DNA from 2 places in the Paenibacillus sp. FSL R5-0928 genome. Region 1 is predicted to be linked to the other one. Evidence: a T-box and tRNA genes for the amino acid it is inferred to sense, from the RefSeq annotation. Region 1 holds a T-box; the other holds one or more tRNA genes.
What was found. A T-box is a leader RNA that pairs with one kind of tRNA and senses whether it is charged. The one in region 1 lies ahead of trpS (tryptophan--tRNA ligase), so its partner is inferred to be a tRNA-Trp.
Positions count from the first base shown of each region.

Region 2: it encodes a tRNA-Trp, which carries the amino acid that the T-box ahead of trpS (tryptophan--tRNA ligase) is inferred to sense. The anticodon was not compared.

Region 1 is NZ_CP150225.1:3,116,109-3,119,493, reverse strand. Features, by position in the region: gene MKZ16_RS13955 (winged helix-turn-helix transcriptional regulator) at 1-7, shown strand, start outside; gene MKZ16_RS13950 (hypothetical protein) at 158-583, opposite strand; T-box leader at 781-1,063, shown strand; gene trpS (tryptophan--tRNA ligase) at 1,168-2,163, shown strand; gene MKZ16_RS13940 (aminopeptidase) at 2,232-3,385, opposite strand, start outside.
Region 2 is NZ_CP150225.1:6,213,430-6,216,814, reverse strand. Features, by position in the region: rRNA gene MKZ16_RS28095 (23S ribosomal RNA) at 1-296, shown strand, start outside; tRNA gene MKZ16_RS28090 (tRNA-Asn) at 358-433, shown strand; tRNA gene MKZ16_RS28085 (tRNA-Ser) at 437-529, shown strand; tRNA gene MKZ16_RS28080 (tRNA-Glu) at 548-622, shown strand; tRNA gene MKZ16_RS28075 (tRNA-Val) at 678-753, shown strand; tRNA gene MKZ16_RS28070 (tRNA-Met) at 771-847, shown strand; tRNA gene MKZ16_RS28065 (tRNA-Asp) at 873-950, shown strand; tRNA gene MKZ16_RS28060 (tRNA-Phe) at 961-1,036, shown strand; tRNA gene MKZ16_RS28055 (tRNA-Thr) at 1,065-1,140, shown strand; tRNA gene MKZ16_RS28050 (tRNA-Tyr) at 1,146-1,231, shown strand; tRNA gene MKZ16_RS28045 (tRNA-Trp) at 1,238-1,311, shown strand; tRNA gene MKZ16_RS28040 (tRNA-His) at 1,335-1,410, shown strand; tRNA gene MKZ16_RS28035 (tRNA-His) at 1,455-1,530, shown strand; tRNA gene MKZ16_RS28030 (tRNA-Gln) at 1,550-1,624, shown strand; tRNA gene MKZ16_RS28025 (tRNA-Gly) at 1,631-1,705, shown strand; tRNA gene MKZ16_RS28020 (tRNA-Cys) at 1,716-1,789, shown strand; tRNA gene MKZ16_RS28015 (tRNA-Leu) at 1,804-1,882, shown strand; gene MKZ16_RS28010 (AraC family transcriptional regulator) at 2,020-2,775, opposite strand; gene MKZ16_RS28005 (BMP family ABC transporter substrate-binding protein) at 3,105-3,385, shown strand, end outside.

The DNA.
Region 1 (3,385 bases):
TAAATAAACCGCTCTATCAAGGGTATGGTTGGATATTTATGCTGCGAGAGTTGCACTTCAATTATACGTTCATGAAAAAAGGACAGCTGAATCAGATCGATTCAACTGTCCAAAGCTTTGATTCACCCGTCCCTTGAATGGCGCATAGGAACATAACTTAAATTACGCCCTCTCCTCCAATAGCAGTTGCTGTGAATGATATGGGTCCAAATAGATTTATAGGCAAGTTGCTATCATTCTGAATTACCAATTCATAGTTGTGGACTCCAATATAAGCACCATCAACCCACTGAGCACTTAATTGAATATCAGTAATAGTAGTAAAACGATAAAAGGATCTATAAATATCGACTCCAGCTCGTCGGATGATAACAAGAAATTGGCTATTAGCAAGTGCAGTAAGACTAAAACTACCATTTAACTCGACTCTACTGGAGAAAGAAGCCGGATTAGCCGGACTAATATTTACTTGCGCTGTGGCTAGACCCGCTCCAGCTCCAGGAATCCCTGCAACCGTTATAGCTGTAGTAAACGGATCTAACGGGATTTTTGCCTGTGACCCATAACTTATTATTGTCGCCATTTATCATCACTCCATTTCAAGGTTATAGAGTAGTATATTGTGAATCCGCAATGATAGATTGGACTAAATTCCTGATGATTATATACATTTAAGGTATACTTTGCTAGATCATATAAACCTAGATACCTCATCAATCACCATACGATTTCCACTCATTGACAACACCCCTGTTCAGAATTACAATAATTCACATATCATGAACAACGATGACAAAGGGTAAGTAGACAGACGAACATGGTCTTCAGAGAGCCGGTGGTAGGTGCGAACCGGTGACCAGCGTATGCTCGAATGGCCTTTATAGTTGTTTTTCCGAACTATCTTAATGGATGCAGTAGGGAAAACCGGGGTTCCCGCCGTTATCAAGGGACCTGTATCGAGAATTAATTCAACCTCTCCGTACAGGTAAGAGAAGATCGAAAGCCAAGAATCGTAAGGTGACACGATCATTTAAGGTGGTACCACGACAACTTCGTCCTTATTGGATGAGGTTTTTTTGTCATTTAAAGGAGGTGATGGCCATGGATGATGGCTGGTGGTGGCGACTCGAGTGTAACCAAATGCTAAATAACAGGAGGAATTTTTATATGATGAACGAACGTGTCTTAACTGGAGATCGAGTGACTGGAAAGCTTCACCTTGGCCATTACGCCGGCAGCTTGCAGACCCGAGTAGCCCTTCAGGAGCAATATGAAACTTTTGTGTTTTTAGCGGATATTCAAGCCCTAACGACCCATTTTGATCGTCCGCAGCTACTGGGTCAACATCTGCATGAGATCACACTGGACTATTTATCTGCGGGTATAAATCCGGAGAAAACAACTATATTTATTCAATCGATGATCCCTGAAATCGCAGAGCTGACCATCTTGTTCTCTATGTTTGTTACTGTGAATTCTTTACGGCATAATCCCACGATTAAAGCCGAATCAAAAAATTCCAGCTTTGATGAATTGTATTACGGTTTTCTAGGTTATCCAGTTAGTCAGACTGCTGACATAACTTTTTGTAAAGCAACGATCATTCCTGTAGGAGAAGACCAGCTCCCCCATCTGGAATTAACCCGCAAAATCGTCCGCAGATTCAACGAGCTGTACAGCCCGATACTGGTGGAACCCAAAGCGCTGATCAGTGAGACGCCGAGACTTGTGGGTACGGATGGCAACGCTAAAATGAGTAAAAGCCTTGGCAATGCCATCGAGCTGGACTCCACTAAGGAAGAAATCACCTTCAAGATAAGAAAAGCCACAACCGATCCTGCGCGTGTGCATAAAAATGATCCCGGACATCCAGATATCTGTCCTATTTTTGCTTATCATGGTGCTTTTCGCTCAGCGGGGGTAACCGAAATTCGTGAAGGCTGTGAGCGGGGTACCATGGGTTGTTCTGCTTGCAAACAGTTGATTTCGACAGCTCTAGATCAGCTTATAGAACCGATGCGAGAGCGGCGTTCCTATTATGCTACTAAGCCCAAGCTTGTGCAGGAAATCTTAATCTCTGGAACACAGCATGCCCGCAGCATTGCTCAGGAAACAATGGCCGAAGTACGTGAGGCTATGAGTCTTAACTATTTTTCAATCTAAAAATGATATTTATAGGTACTCAAAAAAGCCGGAAGCTCATTGGAAGAGATCCGGCTTTTTTCTTCTCCTTACAACACCCAATTTCCCTTACGGAATACGGGTTCAATCGTGCCGTCCGCCAGCTCTCCGTCAATATCCAGCTCTGCTGAACCGATCATAAAATCGACATGAGTTAAGCTGACATTAGCTCCTCTAGCCACAAGCTCTTCGTTCGTAAGCTTTGTGCCGCCTTCAATATTTACAGGATAAGCACTTCCTAGCGCGAAATGGCAGGAGGCATTCTCATCAATCCCTGTATTGTAAAAAATGCGGTTCAAGCGAGAGATTGGAGAATCATGCTGCACTAAGGCTACTTCTCCTAGATAAGATGCACCTTCATCCGTTGCCAGCAGTGAGGTTAAATGCTCACGTCCGGATTCAGCTTCATAAGCTACGACTTTCCCCTTTTCAAAAGTGAATGAAAGTCCTTCAACTAAACGTCCATTCAAATTAAGAGGGAGCGTGCTTCTAACTGTGCCATTCACTCCAGTACGATGGGGCATGGAATAAATCTCTTCCGTTGGCATATTAGCAACAAAATAAACACCTTTATCATTCTCACCGCCACCCCCGCGCCATAAATGGCCTTCCGGAAGCTCTACATGCAGATCCGTTCCCGGAGCACGGTAATGCAGGCTTTTATAACGTTTAGCGTTCATTCTATCCTGACTTTCTTTCAACTGACCAATATGCTCTCTCCAAGCAGCTACCGGATCATCGCTGCCCACACGATTCATCTGGAATACAGCTTCCCACATCGCCTCTACCCGCTCTTCTTCAGGAAGATCGGCAAAAACCTTGTTCGCCCAAGCACGTGTTGGCGCTTTGACCAGAGACCAGCTGATTTTGCTGTTCCGAGTATATTTGGAGTAGTTCTTGCGAGCAATAGCTGCTGCTTTGACTGCTCTAGATACCTTAGAAGAATCAATGCCATTAAACAGTTCCGGATCAGGTACTTTAATATGTAAGATGGCACCATTTTCTTCCGCGAATTTCTCCATCATCTCAGCCTGCCACTGTGGATAGTAATCGAAAGAATCCTCTGGGGCTTTTTCATAACGGATCCGTGTAGTTGCTTCATCGTCCCAGTCAACAATTACATATTTAGCTCCCGCTTCATAGGCTTTCGCTACAATCAAGCGAGTAAGTTCTGCGGTTTCTATCGGTGCATGTACCATAAGGA
Region 2 (3,385 bases), 3.1 Mb from region 1:
TGAGACAGTTCGGTCCCTATCTGTCGTGGGCGCAGGAAATTTGAGAGGAGCTGTCCTTAGTACGAGAGGACCGGGATGGACGTACCGCTGGTGCACCAGTTGTTCCGCCAGGAGCATGGCTGGGTAGCTACGTACGGACGGGATAAGCGCTGAAAGCATCTAAGCGTGAAGCCCCCCTCAAGATGAGATTTCCCAATTAGTAAGACCCCTTGAAGACGACGAGGTAGATAGGTTGGAGGTGGAAGTGCAGCAATGCATGGAGCTGACCAATACTAATCGGTCGAGGGCTTATCCTATACTTAGAATGCAGATTCGTTTCGGATTCAGTTTTCAGGCGATTAAGCTTGGTATGAATATTCCCTGATAGCTCAGTTGGTAGAGCACTCGACTGTTAATCGAGTTGTCACAGGTTCGAGTCCTGTTCGGGGAGCCATATGGAGAGGTGTCCGAGTTTGGCCGAAGGAGCACGATTGGAAATCGTGTAGGCGCCACAAGCGTCTCGAGGGTTCGAATCCCTCTCTCTCCGCCACAAATTTTTAATTAGTATGGCCCGTTGGTCAAGGGGTTAAGACACCTCCCTTTCACGGAGGTAACATGGGTTCGAATCCCATACGGGTCACCAAATTTTCACTTGATTTATCCTAGTGGACTTTGGTACAATAACAATTGTTGTTTATGGAGGCTTAGCTCAGCTGGGAGAGCATCTGCCTTACAAGCAGAGGGTCGGGGGTTCGATCCCCTCAGCCTCCACCATAACATATTTTTACTGACGCGGGGTGGAGCAGCCCGGTAGCTCGTCGGGCTCATAACCCGAAGGCCGCAGGTTCAAATCCTGCCCCCGCAACCAATTAACTTAAGCAATTATATCTTTTGGAACCGTGGTGTAGTTGGCCTAACATGCCTGCCTGTCACGCAGGAGATCGCGGGTTCGAATCCCGTCGGTTCCGCCATTTTCATCATGGCTCGGTAGCTCAGTCGGTAGAGCAGAGGACTGAAAATCCTCGTGTCGGCGGTTCGATTCCGTCCCGAGCCACCATTTATCATCACAAAAGAATGAGTGCCATGCCGGTGTAGCTCAATTGGTAGAGCAACTGACTTGTAATCAGTAGGTTGGGGGTTCAAGTCCTCTCGCCGGCACCATCCTTGGAGGATTAGCGAAGTGGCCAAACGCATCAGACTGTAAATCTGCTCACGTAAGTGTTCGGTGGTTCGAATCCATCATCCTCCACCAGTTTTTAGGGGCATAGTTTAAAGGTAGAACAACGGTCTCCAAAACCGTTGGTGTGGGTTCAATTCCTGCTGCCCCTGCCAAGTTCTTTCTAAAGTTTAATATGGCGGCCGTGGCGAAGGGGTTAACGCACCGGATTGTGGTTCCGGCATTCGTGGGTTCGAGACCCATCGGCCGCCCCATTTTCTTTAAAAATGAATAATGGCAACAATATCAACTTAATATGGCGACTGTGGCGAAGGGGTTAACGCACCGGATTGTGGTTCCGGCATTCGTGGGTTCGAGACCCATCAGTCGCCCCATTTTACTTTAAAATGTTATTGGGGATTAGCCAAGCGGTAAGGCAACGGACTTTGACTCCGTCACTCATAGGTTCGAATCCTATATCCCCAGCCATTTTATGCGGACGTGGCTCAGCGGTAGAGCATCGCCTTGCCAAGGCGAGGGTCGCGGGTTCGATTCCCGTCGTCCGCTCCAAAATTTACATGGCGCCATAGCCAAGTGGTAAGGCAAAGCTCTGCAAAAGCTTTATCCCCAGTTCAAATCTGGGTGGCGCCTCCATTTAGTTCATATGTGCCGGCGTGGCGGAATGGCAGACGCGCTCGACTCAAAATCGAGTGGGAAACCGTGGAGGTTCGAGTCCTCTCGCCGGTATCTTAAAAAGGTTAGTAAGAATGCTTTTATAAGCAATCTTACTAACCTTTTTTCTTTATGTTCTTAGTTTTACAGGATTAAGCCGTTGAATAGAGGAGTTTCTCTATTTCAACGGCTTTTTTTAATCTGATTAGTGATTAACCTGATTGATTATTAATGCGGAATGCTCGCGGGGTATGACCTATTTCTCGTTTAAACATATTGCAGAATTGGGCATCGTTCACAAAACCTGCAGCAGCAGATACTTCAGAGATTTGCATCTGAGTATGACGTAATAGAGATTTTGCATACTCCAGGCGTTTTAACAGCAAATACCGCAGGGGTGAGGACCCGAAACGTTCTTTAAATAGATGGCGAAAACGATCGTAGCTATATCCGGACATTTCTGATAGTGTTTCGACGGACAATTTATGGCGATAATGCTCATTCATATAATTAAGGACATATTGTACTCGATCTTCTGATGGGGATTGATATCCAGAGGCACTAAGAAGCCTCATAAGATGGACGGTAATCTCGCTCATTTGTAGGTTTAGAAGCTCAGAGAATCCGTCTTGCTTGCGTGTAAACTCTGCTTTCATTCGCAGCAGGATTTGAAGAACGGTTTGATCTTTATCATCTTCATATACGCCGAGCAGATTACTCATATTAGGGTGTTCCGAGTGGAAGCCTACAAATAATACATTTGCATCCTCACGGTGGTGCTCGTCATGTTTATGATTGGGTGGCACAAGCGCGAAAGAAGAGGAGCGAAAATGGTAACTTCGTGGGCCAACATTGGTTGTCCCTACCCCCTGTAAATAATAGACCAGTTCGTAGCATTCATGCTGGTGTGGAGGGATATAAGTATTTAGCTCATGTGTGGCACTTACAATATATAGAACACGATCCATGATGATCCTCCAATACTTATGTTTTAGCCGAATCGTACAAAACTATGACCGAAATCATATAATTATTTTTAATAATATTTGTTATGATCGTATCAATAAATCCGAAAGTTCGCAACCTGACTGGCCATCTCGTTCGGAAATAAAGCGGATTATTAATAATAATGGTATTTTTATTGCTATTTTTGAGCCTAAACGTTAAATTTATTACTTTTAATGATACTTTATTTGGAAAAAAGAGAATTTCCATTTGAACCGTGAATTATACAATGGGTGAAGATGGGGATTCTGCCGGATTACTAACCAACTAAAATTAGGGGTGGAATAGAGTAATGAATAAAAAAGTTCTTTCTTTGTTGTTATTAATGGTGATGGTTCTGGTCACAGCATGTGGGAATAACACGTCCAATAACGGTTCTTCTGCGAATACTGGATCAAACGCTGCTGAGGGTGGAGAAAAAGGTTCAGGGGATAAACTCAAGGTTGTATTGCTGATTCCGGGGACACTTGGGGATAAATCATTTTTTGATTCCGCTAATAACGGCTTGCAAAAGGTTAAGGATGAACTAGGTGCAGTAACAAAGGTTGTTGAAATGGGCGTTGATAAAACGAA